2 regions of the Cellvibrio sp. pealriver genome follow, and region 2 is predicted to be linked to the other one. Evidence: riboswitches for the same ligand, from Rfam matches in the RefSeq annotation. Region 2 holds a riboswitch; the other holds the start of a gene.
What was found. Region 2 has a riboswitch for thiamine pyrophosphate ahead of VC28_RS05770 (FAD-dependent oxidoreductase). Riboswitches for the same ligand answer to the same signal wherever they lie in the genome.
Positions count from the first base shown of each region.

Region 1: it holds a riboswitch for thiamine pyrophosphate, as region 2 does, so the genes downstream of both, thiD (bifunctional hydroxymethylpyrimidine kinase/phosphomethylpyrimidine kinase) here and VC28_RS05770 (FAD-dependent oxidoreductase) in region 2, are expected to answer to the same signal.

Region 1 is NZ_KQ236688.1:1,949,624-1,957,341, reverse strand. It holds gene nhaD (sodium:proton antiporter NhaD) at 1-249, shown strand, start outside; gene VC28_RS08480 (cation:proton antiporter) at 413-1,654, shown strand; TPP riboswitch at 1,780-1,876, shown strand; gene thiD (bifunctional hydroxymethylpyrimidine kinase/phosphomethylpyrimidine kinase) at 1,948-2,787, shown strand; gene thiC (phosphomethylpyrimidine synthase ThiC) at 2,803-4,713, shown strand; gene VC28_RS08460 (NUDIX domain-containing protein) at 4,766-5,389, shown strand; gene VC28_RS08455 (DUF1249 domain-containing protein) at 5,554-6,069, shown strand; gene cpdA (3',5'-cyclic-AMP phosphodiesterase) at 6,276-7,058, shown strand; gene VC28_RS08445 (YqiA/YcfP family alpha/beta fold hydrolase) at 7,065-7,646, shown strand; gene parE (DNA topoisomerase IV subunit B) at 7,712-7,718, shown strand, end outside.
Region 2 is NZ_KQ236688.1:1,382,715-1,390,432, forward strand. It holds gene guaB (IMP dehydrogenase) at 1-1,041, opposite strand, end outside; gene xseA (exodeoxyribonuclease VII large subunit) at 1,213-2,568, shown strand; TPP riboswitch at 2,620-2,755, shown strand; gene VC28_RS05770 (FAD-dependent oxidoreductase) at 2,797-3,912, shown strand; gene thiS (sulfur carrier protein ThiS) at 3,920-4,123, shown strand; gene VC28_RS05780 (thiazole synthase) at 4,128-4,940, shown strand; gene VC28_RS05785 (HD-GYP domain-containing protein) at 4,984-6,351, opposite strand; gene VC28_RS05790 (AEC family transporter) at 6,423-7,325, opposite strand; gene VC28_RS05795 (SDR family NAD(P)-dependent oxidoreductase) at 7,418-7,718, opposite strand, start outside.

The DNA.
Region 1 (7,718 bases), 570 kb from region 2:
CCGCTGACGGCAGCATTGCTGAAGTCCGAACCTGTTTTGCCAACGGCAGAATGGCTGGCTTTGACTTACGGTGTCGGTGTGGGCGGCTCGCTGTTGGCAATTGGTTCTGCAGCGGGGATTATTGCCATGAGTAAAGTGAAAGGCCTCACTTTCGGTGCCTTCTTGCGCTATACCCCTCTGGTATTGATTGCCTATACCTGTGGTTATGCAGTGGCCTTAACACTGGCCAATCTGGTTTTCCCCAGCTAGCGGGTTATTACGCTGTTTGGGCTTTACAAAAACCGGGTTTTTACCCGGTTTTTGTGTTTATGAAGACGGGAATTTACACACAATTTATAAATGTCGGATTGGTTTGCTGTCAGCATGCGCGCATTCTTTATTTACGTTTTTTAACGATTAACCTGGAGTCGTCATGTCTGCATTAGAGATAGCCAAGCTCGACCTTATGTATGTCGGAATTATTATTTTCACCGGTTTGTTAGGTGGAGTGATTGCTAAAAAAATCAAAGTACCCGATATCGTTCTGTTTCTTCTTATCGGGATTGGCCTTGGTCCCACCATCGGTGGCGTTTTGCATGTCCCGGCTGATTCCACCATGAACCAGCTTATCCTGACCATTGGTGCCTGTTATTTGCTGTTTGAAGGCGGGGCGACTTTGCGCTTCGCGGTATTGAAAGAAATTTGGATTACGTTATTGGTCATTGCATCTGTCGGGGTGTTGATCACCGGTGCCATCATGACAGTGGCCAGTGTGTGGATGGGAATTCCCATCGCGATTGCATTGGTGTTGGCTGCGCTTACCGCATCAACCGACCCGGCGACCTTGGTGCCGATCTTCAAACAAGTTCCTATTAAAGACCGTGTTTCCCAAACCGTGATGAGCGAATCTGCGCTGAATGATGCGATGGGCGCGATAGCGACTTTCGCAGTCGTTTCTTATGTTATGGGCACAGGTGAGGGCTTCAGCTTGACGCACTCGCTCGGTGAGTTGGCTTATGAAGCGGGTATGGGTTTGGTGTTAGGTGCGATTATTGGCTATAGCGCAGCTTTCCTGATGGCACACAACAGTTTTGGGATTTTCCGTGAAGTGACGCCTTTTGTGATTATTCTGGCGGTGATTACCGTGTTCCTGCTTGCAGATGAAATCGGCGCTTCTGGTTTTATGGCGGTGTTTACGTGTGGGGTGATGATTGGCAATAAAGAATCTTTCAATTTGCCATTGGATCACCATGAGCACGAATATCTGGAAGATTATGTGGGTAATACCGCATTGTTGATGCGTATGTTTATTTTTATCCTGCTTGGCTCACAAGTGGACTTCCATTTACTGAAAGAATACCTGGGCGTTGGCCTTGCACTGCTATTTATCTTTATCTTTATCGCCCGCCCCGTCACTGTATTCTTGTGCGCAGGCCCGGATCGCCGTGCCAAGTGGACCTGGAAGGAGTTGGTTTTTATGAGTTGGACGCGTGAAACCGGTGTTATTCCCGCTGCTTTGGTGGGGATTCTGGCGGGTATGAAAGTACCCGGCATTGATGTTGTCGGTGCAATTACGTTCATTTTTATCTTGGGGACTATTCTGATTCAGGCACCTACAACAGCTCTATTGGCAGGGAAGTTGGGTCTGTTGAAGTCGCCAGAAAAATCTGAATAAGCGCAAAACGGATCAATCAAAAACGCCCACCGGTGAGCCAGTGGGCGTTTTTTTATGTCTTGTATAAGGTTGGCCTTAATCCAAAAGGTTTCTTTACTCGATCTTCCAACTTGAATAGACTGCCCACTTTCTTGTCGGGGTGCTGGTGCGATGTACTGGCTGAGATATACCCGCCGACCTGATCCGGTTAGTACCGGCGTAGGGAACGAGAGCCTCCTGTTTTAGCATGTCTTCATGCGTGGTTTTTTCTCTCCTTTCCGTGCCATTACCGATTAATGAATAACGGAAATCCAATGAGTTCTCCTGTTCAAACTTCCGGCCAGACCTCTGGTAAACAGACCCCTATCGCACTGACCATCGCTGGTAGTGACAGTGGCGGTGGTGCAGGCATTCAAGCCGATTTAAAAACGTTTTCGGCGCTAGGGGTATTTGGCGCAAGTGTGATTGCCTCCCTTACTGCCCAAAATACCTTGGGGGTGCAGGGTGTATTTCCTGTGCCTCCGGTATTTGTCCAGCAACAAATCCAATCAGTGCTCAGTGATTTATCGGTTGGCGCGATCAAAAGTGGCATGCTGGCTACGGCTGATATTATTGCTGCAGTGGCGGAGTCACTGAGTGCTTACCCCCATATTCCATTTGTTCTGGATCCCGTGATGGTCGCCACCAGCGGTGACCGTTTATTGGCAGAAGATGCGATCAATACGTTGATTGAAAAACTGATTCCATTGGCGAGTGTTGTCACGCCAAATTTGCATGAAGCGGCGGTATTACTAAATGAACCGGTTGCGACCAGTCTTGAACAAATGCAATTACAAGGCGAAAAAATTATCGCCTTGGGCGCACGCGCAGTATTGATGAAAGGCGGGCATACCAACAGTGAGCAGGCGACCGATTTATTGATAACGGCTGCGGGTGTGAGCGCATTTTCAATGCCGCGCCTAACTACAAAAAATACCCACGGTACGGGCTGTACTTTGGCATCGGCAATTGCTGCAGGATTAGCAAAAACATTATCGCTTCATGATGCAGTAAAAGAAGCAAAACATTATTTACACAATGCATTACTGCATTCAGAAAAATTACACATAGGGCAGGGTTCTGGCCCTGTGCATCATTTTTATTCTTTTTATTAGGCAAGGGGCTTTACTATGAATACCAGCGTCGAAAAAATTCTTAGCCAAACTGCGGAAGTTGATAAAGCATCGGTGCAGCCATTTACCGGCTCAAGAAAAATTTATGTGCAAGGTTCACGTCCGGATATTCGTGTGCCCATGCGTGAGATTACCCTTGCTGATACGCCCACCGATTTTGGTGGCGAAAAAAATCCACCTGTACGTGTATATGATACGTCGGGCCCTTATACAGATCCTGATGTCACTATCGATTTGCGCACGGGGTTGGGTGATGTGCGTACCGCGTGGATTGAAGAGCGCAACGATACTGAAATTTTGCAAGACAGTCATTCCGAATTTACCAAGCAGCGTTTGAGTGACAACAGCCTGGATCATCTGCGTTTCAATTTGACTCGCCAGCCGCGCCGCGCAAAACCGGGTATGAATGTATCGCAAATGCATTACGCCAAGAAAGGCATTATCACTCCTGAAATGGAATACATCGCCATTCGTGAAAATATGGCGCTTGCTCAAGCGCGTGAATTAGGTGTGCTCAAGGAGCAACACCCGGGTATGAGCTTTGGTGCAAGTATCCCGGATGAAATCACCCCCGAATTTGTGCGCAGTGAAGTGGCACGCGGACGCGCGATCATTCCGGCGAACATCAATCACCCGGAAGTGGAGCCGATGATTATCGGGCGCAACTTTTTAGTGAAAATTAATGGCAATATCGGCAATTCAGCTTTGGGTTCGTCGATCGAAGAGGAGGTGGAAAAACTCACCTGGGGTGCGCGCTGGGGTGCAGATACCGTCATGGATTTGTCTACGGGTAAAAATATCCATGAAACGCGCGAGTGGATTATCCGCAATTCTCATGTGCCGATTGGTACTGTGCCGATTTATCAAGCATTGGAAAAAGTAAATGGCGTTGCGGAAAATCTCACATGGGAAATTTTTCGCGATACATTGATCGAGCAAGCAGAACAAGGCGTAGATTATTTTACGATTCACGCCGGTGTATTGCTGCGTTATGTTCCGCTCACTGCCAAGCGAGTAACCGGTATTGTATCGCGCGGTGGTTCTATTATGGCGAAGTGGTGCCTTGCGCATCACAAAGAAAATTTCCTCTACAATCACTTTGAAGAAATTTGCGAAATCATGAAGGCTTACGATGTGAGCTTTTCATTGGGTGATGGTTTGCGCCCCGGTTCAATTGCCGATGCAAACGACGAGGCGCAATTTGGCGAATTGGAAACTCTGGGTGAATTGACCAAAATTGCCTGGAAACATGACGTACAGTGCATGATTGAAGGTCCAGGTCATGTGCCCATGCACATGATCAAAGAAAATATGGAAAAACAATTGGAAGTGTGTGATGAAGCACCTTTCTATACGCTCGGGCCATTGACTACGGATATTGCGCCTGGTTATGACCATATCACTTCTGGTATTGGTGCCGCCATGATTGGTTGGTATGGATGTGCCATGCTGTGTTATGTCACTCCAAAAGAACATTTGGGGCTGCCAAACAAAGACGATGTGAAAGAGGGAATCATCACTTACAAAATTGCAGCGCACGCAGCAGATTTGGCAAAAGGCCACCCCGGCGCACAGTTGCGCGATAATGCATTATCCAAAGCGCGTTTTGAGTTTCGCTGGGAAGATCAATTTAATTTGGGCTTGGACCCGGATACCGCGCGTGCTTATCACGATGAAACCTTACCGAAAGATTCTGCCAAGGTTGCTCATTTCTGTTCTATGTGCGGCCCAAAATTTTGCTCGATGAAAATTACCCAGGAAGTACGCGATTATGCTGCGCAACAAGGTGTTAATGTAGAAGGCATTAATGAGGATCAGCTGATTCGCATGATTGATGTTGAAGCAGAAATGCAGCAAAAATCCAAAGAGTTTATGGAGCAGGGCGCAGAGTTGTATCACAAAGTATAATTTTTCTATCCCGTCTCCCCTGCAAAAGGGGAGACTTTTAACAGGCATTATCATGATCGAAAAACCCCAATTCACACGAGCTGATGTTGAGATAATTCGTCGGGAAGAAATGTACAAACGTTTCTTTCGGGTTGAAAAAGTATTTCTCAGGCATAAATTGTTTGATGGCGGTTGGGGGCAGGAAATCGGGCGTGAATTATTTGTACGAGGTGAAGCGGTAGCGGTTGTGCTTTACGATCCTGTGCGCGACCTGATTGGTATGGTGGAACAATTTCGTGTTGGCGCTTTGGATGAGCCAAGTGGCCCATGGTGTTACGAAGTCGTTGCCGGCATGCTTGAGCCAGGTGAGTCGCCGGAAGAAGTTGCACGGCGCGAGCTTATGGAAGAGGCGAACGTTGAACCTTATGCGTTGGAATATATTTGTAATTATTTATCAAGCCCCGGTGGGTGCAATGAAAAGTTACATCTTTATTGCGGCCTTTGCGATCTACAGCACGCAGGTGGTGTGTACGGGTTGCCGGAAGAAGGCGAAGATATTCGCGTGCATGTATTTTCTGCCGAAGATGTTTTTGCGGTCTTGCTGGACGGAGCATTTAATAATGCTGCGGCATTAATTTGTTTGCAGTGGCTGCAATTAAATCGGTCTCGATTACAAAATCAAGCGGCTTGCGAATAATTTTTTTCAGCCATTGACTTAACTAGAACTCTGGCTAACACTTCCATTACGGGTGCGATCTTGCTTTAACGCACAGACTTGTGTTTCTTTTCTCTATCTATCCGTTACCGCACGGTTTTTGTAGGGAATTTTTATAATCCTTTTTGGGAAAACCCAAGGCTTTTATGTTCACATTGCGCACCGCCAAAGCTCAACCTGAATACGTTACTTACAAAGAGCGTTACAAGGTGGATTTACCGCTACAGATGGCGGAGTGCGAGGCCAACTATTTACGCTTGACCAAATTATTGGCGTTGAGTCATTCGGCTGGGGTTCAGCAGCAGTCGTCACATGAGTTCCGTTTTATCGTGGCGCGCGGTGAGCAGCATTGGCTGCATGTATTGCGCATTATTGAACGTTCGCCTTACACAACTACCTTGGAACTCAGTCGTGAAGCGGTTGGATTTAGCTCAGGCTGGTTAGCTATGCCGAGGTTGACCCTGCGGATGTATCACGATGCAAAACTTGCCGAGGTGTTGGCGTGGGAGGGGCACAAGCGTTTGCGTCCGCGCTATGAATACCCCAATCAAGCGATGTATCACAGCGATGAAAAATATCAACTCAATCGTTTTCTTGGTGAATGGTTAAAAGTGTGCCTTGAACATGGCCACAGCATGGATCCCCACATTTGTTTTGAATAAAACTCCTCCGGGTTAAGGCCCGATTTCTTCACAAAATTTACGACTATTGCGCATTTTTCCACAGTCACAGGGTGGCATAAAGCATGATTAGCGTATATCGTTGCGATTGAAACTTATCCAGTTTGACATCCAAGTCAACGTCGTAAGAGTGAAATCACTCTATAAATCAACCACAGAACCCGACTATCGAGGGACGAGAGCCGACAGTGCGTCTGATTCAGATAACCGATTGCCATTTGGGTTCGCAACATAGCGAAACCCTTCTGGGGTTAAATACCGACCAGAGCCTAGAGGATGTGCTTCAGCTTATCCAAAAGGTAGAGTCTGGCTTTGATCATTTAGTATGCACAGGTGATGTGGCCAGCGAAGGCCATGTCGATTGCTACCGCCGCTTCGCTCACACTATCCGCCGTTTTTTTCCTCAGCCATTGAGTTGGCTTGCGGGTAATCACGATTCAGCCGATATCATGTCTTCCAATCAGGATACGCTGGGCATTCAGGGGCGCTTGGTCGATTTGGGGAATTGGTTGTTAGTGTTGCTGGATTCAAGTGTGCCGGGGCAGGTTTACGGCCAGCTTGGCGCAAGCGAATTGGATTTTCTAGAGCATGTCCTGCAAAACCAATCGGACAAACACGTAATTGTTGCGTTGCATCACCAACCAGTACCGGTCGGTAGTGTCTGGATTGACCAATACGTCGTTCGCAATGCCGATGCATTATTCAATTTGGTTGAAACTTACCCGCAAGTCAAAATGGTGATTTGGGGGCACGTCCATCAGGAATTCAGTGCGCGACGCAACCATCTTGCACTTTATGCAACACCCTCTACATGCGTTCAGTTCAAACCTTTGTGTGATGATTTTACGGTGGATACCCAAATGCCGGGCTATCGTTGGTTTGAGTTAAACGATGATGGTACTTATGCGACAGGTGTAGTGCGCGTTACCGACAAACAATACGTGATTGACTATAAATCCGCGGGCTATTGATCGTTCATGGCCACACTGCTGTACATCCACGGGTTTCTTAGCTCTCCTCTCTCTTTTAAAGCACAGCAGACAGCGCGGTGGCTGTCATCCGTTCATCCTGACATTGCGTTTTATTGTCCCCAGCTGCCGCCTTACCCAGCGCAAACCCAATATCAATTAGAGCAACTGGTGAAAAGCCTTTTGCCGCAACCTGTTTATGTAATGGGCAGTTCGTTGGGTGGGTTTTGGGCAACCTGGTTAGCAGAAAAATATAACTTGAAAGCCGTGCTGATTAACCCAGCCGTGCGGCCGCAAGATTTTATGCCCGCCTATTTAGAGGTTGACCTGAAAAGTTATCGCACGGATGATAGCTACCGTTTACATGCTGGGCATATCACTGAAATTATTGCAGCCGACATACCCATCACGCGCCCAGCCAATTATTGGCTGTTATTACAGACGGGCGATGAAACTCTGGATTATCGTCAGGCAGTGCAAAAATATGCCGGCTGCAAGCAAACGATAGAAGAAGGTGGCGATCACGCATTCCAGGGGTTTGAGCGTTATCTTGACGATTGCATTACATTTTTTCAGCAAACATATGTTTAATTCACCGCTTTTGAATTTACAGTTCTTACATTTACAGACATCCATTCACAGATATCAATTAAAAAATGGCTA
Region 2 (7,718 bases):
AGCGATGTCGCCGGAATAACGAATACCGCCATCTGCAATAGCAGGAACACCGGTACCTTTAAGGGCGGCAACAACATTTGCAATCGCAGAGATTTGCGGAACACCTACACCGCTGACGATACGGGTTGTACAAATCGAACCAGGGCCGATTCCTACTTTTACCGCGTCTGCACCCGCCTCCACCAATGCCAGTGCAGCAGCGCCAGTCGCGATATTGCCGCCAATCACTTGCACATCAGGGTATTTGGCTTTGATCGCACGCACACGATCCAATACGTTTTTACTGTGACCATGAGCGGTATCTACTACCAATACATCTACGCCAGCTTCAACCAAAGCATCCACTCGCGCATCAGTATCGCGGCTGGTGCCTACACTCGCACCCACACGTAAACGACCTTCAGGGTCTTTACATGCGCTGGGATACTTCTCTGCCTTGTTGATATCTTTAACAGTAATTAAACCACGCAATTCAAAGTTGTCATTCACCACCAAGACTTTTTCGATGCGGTGTTTATGCAACAAATTGCGGACTTCTTCGGGTGTAAAACCTTCTTTAACAGTCACTAACTGCGCTTTTGGAGTCATGATGCTGGAAACACTTGCATCCAGATTGGTCTCAAAACGCACATCGCGACCGGTTACTATGCCGACCAAATCGCCATTGTGCAGAACCGGTACACCGGAAATATTATTTTTGCGGGTCAAGGCGATCAAATCGCGAATCGTTGCGCTGGAGTCAATGGTAATAGGATCTTTCACCACACCTGCTTCGAATTTTTTCACCGCGCGCACTTCGGCAGCTTGTTGCTCGATAGTCATGTTCTTGTGAATGATGCCAATACCACCTTCTTGCGCCATAGAAATAGCAAGACGAGCCTCGGTGACTGTATCCATCGCAGCAGAAATCAGAGGAATATTTAGCTGGATCTTGCGAGTCAACTGGGTCTTCAGGGATACATCTTTCGGCGTGACATCCGAAAAACCTGGCACAAGGAGCACATCATCAAATGTGAGGGCTTCTTCAGCAATTCGCAACATAGCTACCAACCTCAAAATAGAGCGGGAAAATAAACGCGGAATTATAGCGATTCGATCCTCACTGGTAAACCAATAACCACTATATCTTGTGGCTATTACCCGCTTTCAGGCTATCCGCACACCGATGCTTGGCCTAGAATGCGTATCAAACTGCTTTTGGCTGTATCCGTTATGAATGATCTTTTCAGTAAAACCCCTGAGCGGGAAATCCTTAGTGTCAGCCAGCTTAATCGTCAGGCACGCCAACTATTGGAGACGCACTTGCCTCTGCTCTGGGTAGAAGGTGAACTGTCCAATGTGTCTATTCCCTCATCAGGCCATTGGTATTTCACCTTAAAAGATGAGCAAGCCCAAGTTCGCTGCTGCATGTTCCGCAACCGCAATATGCTGGTTCGATTCAAACCACAACAGGGCCAGCATGTCCTGATTCGCGCCCGTGTAAGCCTGTATGAAGGGCGCGGCGACTACCAAATTATTGCTGAACATATGGAAGAAGCGGGTAGCGGTGCCCTTCAGCGCGCATTCGATGAGTTAAAACATCGCCTCTCATCCGAAGGATTGTTTAACGAGGCACACAAAAAGCCGCTCCCCAAAATCCCCAAACGTATCGCTGTGATTACATCGCCAACGGGTGCCGCCATCCACGATGTGCTGAGCGTGTTGGAGCGGCGCTTCGCAGGTATTCCGGTAACCGTAATTCCAGTCGCAGTACAGGGGAAAGAATCTGCGCCTCAAATCGTCAATGCTATTGACCTTGCCAACCGTGCCAACTTGTTCGATGTCATCTTACTGACGCGCGGTGGTGGCTCCATGGAGGACCTCTGGTCATTTAATGAGGAAATCGTCGCTCGCGCGATTTTTAATAGCTCACTTCCTATTGTCAGCGCTGTGGGTCACGAGGTCGATTTTACGATTGCCGATTTTGTTGCCGACCTGCGAGCGCCCACGCCTTCCGCAGCAGCGGAAATATTAGTACCGGATAGTGAGGAATGGCTGGATAAATTTATCGGCTTTGAAGTGCTACTTGAAGAGGCCATGTTGCGCAAACTCGCGCATCTGCAAAAGCACTTACAACATTTGCGTCTGCGCTTACGGCATCCGCGCGAGCGATTGGAGCAGCAAGCGCAACGATTGGATAACCTCGAATTACGCTTAAAAAACCATATTAAACACCTGCTGGATCGTCATCAGAACCAACTCGCTCAATTGCGGCTGCGTATGCAGATGCATCATCCACATATACAGCTAACACAACTGCGTGATCGGCTACACGCAGCGCAAACACAACTATTTAAAACCCAATTTGCGTATATAGATAATCAGAAACAGCGGCTCACGACAGCGGCGCGGATGCTGAATACACTGAGCCCATTGAATACACTTGAACGCGGATTTGCATTGGCAAGCGATTCACAATCAGGCCGGATTATCACGCATCAGCAGCAAGTCCAAGCCGGTCAACGCATCCACACACGGGTTGCAGGCGGTGGTTTCCATAGCATTGTAGAGTCACTGGATTCCGAATAAAGCCTGCAAGGTTTTGATTGCGAACAACGAAAGCCATTAGTATATTGACCACACTTCTTGTCGGGGCGCCTTGGCTGAATTGCATGAATATAAATGCAAATTTAGTACGGAGGCTGAGATGGGCTCGGCCCAACCCGTAGAACCTGAACAGGCTAGAACCTGCGGAGGGAACAAGGCGCATAGCAATCGCTATTTCCCCTGTCCTCCGCCTCATTTTTTCGAGGCAATGTGAATACTAAATCCAACCTGCAACATATCGCCATTGCTGGCGCTGGCCTCTTAGGTCGATTGATTGCCTGGCGCTTGCGCTTACAGGGGCATGACATCACGCTTTTCGAAGCTGGCAAATTACAACCGGACAACACCTTGCGGGCAGCCGCTTTTACCGCAGCAGGCATGATCGCACCACTAAGCGAAGCCGTAGTATCCGATGCAAATGTTTACCGCATGGGTCAATTTGCTCTGCAGCGTTGGCCGCAATGGCTAAGCGATTTACCACAAGCCAATTTACCGCAACAGAATCCGCAATTATTTTTTGCCAAAGGCAGTTTGCTGGTTGCACACCCACAAGATGAAAGCGAGCTGCAACAATTTGAAAATGAATTGAATTTTGTCGTGCCTGAATGTCGCAACTATCAATGGTTATCCGGACATGAAATTCAAACACTGGAACCGGATTTACATTCACATTTTTTGCGCGGCTTGCTCTTACAAGAAGAAGGCCATTTGCATAACCGTGAATTTTTACAACAGCTTGGCGATGAATTAGTCCGCCTGAATGTCACGATTTATGAGAACACACCCGTAGAAGTCGATCCGCATACTATCCGTGCACTTGATAGAACTGAAAAGTTCGATTTAGTTATTGATTGCCGTGGCTTGGGGGCAAAAACACAACTTACACAATTGCGCGGTGTGCGTGGTGAGACCCTGCACGTAGAAACCAGCGAGATTCGCTTACAGCGCCCGGTGCGGTTAATGCATCCGCGCTACCAATTGTATGTTGTTCCCAAACCAAATAACCGGTTTATCATTGGTGCAACGCAAATTGAAAGTGAAGATCGTTCACCCGTTACGCTGCAATCATCACTTGAGTTAGGTAGCGCACTTTATACGTTATCACCCGCTTTTGCCGAAGCGCGAATTATCGAGACAGATACAAATTTACGCCCTGCATTTATGGATAACCTGCCCAAAATTTTTTGCAGCCCCGGGCTCATTATTGCAAATGGATTATTCCGCCACGGTTATTTGTTAGCGCCAGCCGTCACTGAACAAGTACTGGCTCAAGTTGCACAAAACCACACTATTTTATTCCCCAACTTGCTTCAGCCTTCAGGTTAAAAAGACGATGATCCAAGTCAGTGTAAACAATGAAATTAAATCAATAACCACAGCAACGCTGCTAAGTGATGCACTGCGTGATTGGGGTTATAGTGACAGCAAAATTGCAGTGGCAATCAATCAGGAGTTTGTACCGCGCTCTACTTACACAGAACGCACACTCAATGCCAACGACCAAATCGATATTGTTCGCCCGGTAGGCGGAGGTTAAGCACATGAATAATGCAACATCAACGTTACCCGCACGCGACTTCACACTGTATGAAGAAACCTTTTCCAGCCGTTTTTTATTGGGCACCGCACTTTACGCATCGCCACAATTAATGCGCGATTCAATTACCCAGTCGCGCTGCGAAATTGTCACACTTGGCTTGCGCCGCCAAAATCCAGCGAATCGCGATGGAGATGCCATTTGGCAATACATACAGGAAAGCGGCTGCCGCTTACTCCCTAATACAGCGGGCTGTAAATCAGTTAAAGAGGCAGTCACGCTTGCAGAAATGTCGCGCGAAATTTTCAATACCGATTGGATAAAACTGGAAGTGGTTGGCGACGATTACAATTTACAACCCGATCCGTTTGGTTTGCTAGAAGCATCAGAAATACTGATTAAAAAAGGGTTCAAAGTATTACCCTACTGCACCGACGATTTAATTTTATGCAAACGTTTGGTGGATGTCGGCTGCGAAGTATTAATGCCGTGGGGGGCACCTATAGGCACCGGGCAAGGTTTATTAAATCGATATAACTTGCGGAGTTTGCGCGAAAGAATCAAGGATGTTCCGATGATTATCGATGCAGGCCTCGGGGCTCCATCACAAGCTGCAGAGGCAATGGAAATGGGCTTTGATGGAATACTGTTAAACACTGCAGTAGCCAAGGCACACAATCCACCGTTAATGGCAGAAGCATTTGCCGATGCTATTGATGCAGGCCGCAAAGCATTTAAAGCAGGTCTGATGCAAAAGCGCCAAACGGCTAGCCCAAGCACACCGACCGTCGGCCAACCATTCTGGCATCAACAATAACAACAAAAATACGTTAGCAAGCAGCGATTTATTTCCATAGAAATTACGAGGTTGGCGGCAATAAAAAGCCGCCAATTTTTTTCAGGCCCACATCTAATTCTCTGGCAACTTTTAGGTTTTTACATTCACCCGAGCTTACATATGCTTGCAACATATGCGTTAAACGATGCAAGTGAAAATTCATTTCCTGCTGTCGCAAAAGTGCATCTTCTACTACTTTATTAATACTAACGCCCTGCTGATTTGCGATACTTTGTAATGATTCCCGCAAATCTTCCTGGAATAACAAGCTGCCTTTAAAAGTCGATGCGATATGCAATACAACGTTTTGCAGGCCATGTAGTTTGCGATCCCCATGGGTATAACCCACATTTGTCAGGATTTCCCTAAGCTCACTAAACCATTGTTGCAAGTTTGCATTTTGTTGCAGCATGCGCTCGGCAAACTCAGGTATCTCACTACCCTCAACAACATTATCCAGTGGAATTTCACTGCGAAAAATCATGGTACTGACAATTTCACAGCCGCGATATAAATATGCTGCGCGGTTTAACTCCAGCACAGGAATAACTTCTCGCCAGCGACGACCATAGGGTTTAAAACGATTGTAATAAATACCCACAATGCTGTCGGCCAAGGCGAGAATTTGCCCAGGCAACGAAATTTCACTTTCTACTTTACCGATTGGATAGCCAGTGCCATCGCAGCGCTCATGATGTTCGCTTACGGCAACAATTAAATCTTCCGAAAATCCGGGAACTTCACGCAGTATTTGGCAGGAAATATCAACATGCGCTTGTAACGTCAGCCATTCATCCGCAGCAAGCTCTTCTTTTGCAAGAATATAGGGTGGAATATGCATCATGCCGAAATCATGAGTAATAGCAGCCCAGAAAATTTGCTGCGTTTCTTCCAGAGGTAAACGCATTTCCTGAGCAATAAAAATCGACCATAACCCAACACTCAGCGTACGCTGAAACAAATTAATCATCTGCGCTGACATCACTGTCAGGCGTTGCTGTACTAGCGGAAAATGTTCCAGCATTTCACTTACAGGCCGCAGAGAATCCAACGGATATTTACGTTCTTCTAGCGACTGGAAAAATTCTGTATTGCGGATGGTATCGACCAGATGCTGCAGAAAATCGCTATTGCACATGGTTTGTTGAATGTGGACGCAATGGGATAGCGGTGAAGCCAACAAGACATCACCTAATAACAACAGAGTACTACGGGAGATCAAATCGCCTGAAGAAATAAGCAGCCTTCCATCAGCAGAATAAATATCCTGTGTGGCAGTGACAGAGTTTGACGCAGAAAGCTGAGCCAAATAAAAATCATATGCATCTAAACGCAAGGGATTCCAGACAGATGATGCATTTTTCAGCATTGACGGCTGATCATACGACATAAAACCATCCATGCAGAACTCAGACAAATTTGAATTATTGTTAGTTCACCCGGCTCGTTTCTCATGAGCCATTACGGATGAGTCAATAGGATTCGCCATAACCAAACACTCACTAATCCTATCAACAGACTATACCCCACCATGGACGCAGCAAAACGTGGGGCAAGGTTATGGCTCACTGCAAGTACGCCGGCAGAAATCATAGCGGGCATTGCAGCCTCCAGTACTACCACATGAGCAACCAGACCATGGATATTAAATAACCATAGCCCTAACCAGGCAAATGCGGGCGATAACACCAGAATATAAAAAATACCCAGCAAAAGCGGCAGTAAATGATTGGACTCCAGTTTAAATCGCCACTGCAATCCCACTGCAACCATTACCACAGGTACAAGTGTAGATGAGATTCGTGCAAGCGCCTCAGCAAACCAATCCGGATATGTAAAAAATCGTAACAAGAAGGCGATAACAAGGGCAAAAAAGGAGGGAAATACAACTATATTGCGCAAAATTTTTGTTGCTGATGTTGCACTGCCTGCATAGTAAGCAGCAATCGCGATACCAAAAGTATTGAGCGCGATAAATGTTCCCAATTGATCGTATAGGATCGCATAGGGAATTCCCTCGCTTCCAAGATGCGCTTCTATTAAAGGAATGCCCACAAACCCCGTATTACCCAAGGGCACCAACAACATTAGTGCGCCGGTAATTTCACGTGACCAGCGCAACCAGCGCGCCGTAAAAAAAGTAACCACTGCGCTGAAAAACATGACGACCCAGGCAACAATGACTGGAATAAGCGCCTCATGATTCAGTGTGAGCTTGGGAATTTCCGACAGAATTAATGCTGGCAAAGCAACGTAAATAACATATCCATTGAGCGATGCCGCCGCGTTCTCCGGGAGATGTTTACTGCGCTGGAACAGTAATCCAACCAGCAAACAAATTATAACCACCGCTATGTTGGACATGACGTTAACAACCAAATGACTACAGAATGACACTTACTTTAGCTGACCAACATGCAATATAAATAGAAACTACTATCTATAAAAGCTATTTTTCAGACTAATTTACGAGTCACCCGAAGCGATAATGGATATGGAAGCAAACGCAGTAGCTTTAGTAACAGCGTAAATTTTTTGGGAAAATGAATTTCAAAACTGCGCGATAACAAACCATCAGCAATGGCGTTGGCCGCATCCTCTGGCTGCATGATCATGGGCATTTCAAAACGGTTTTTATCGGTCAGCGGAGTACTGACAAATCCGGGATTAATGAGTTTGATATCAATAAGATCCCTGCATTCTGCATGCAAACTTTCTGCAAGGTTAATAAGTGCGGCTTTAGTTGCACTGTAGGGC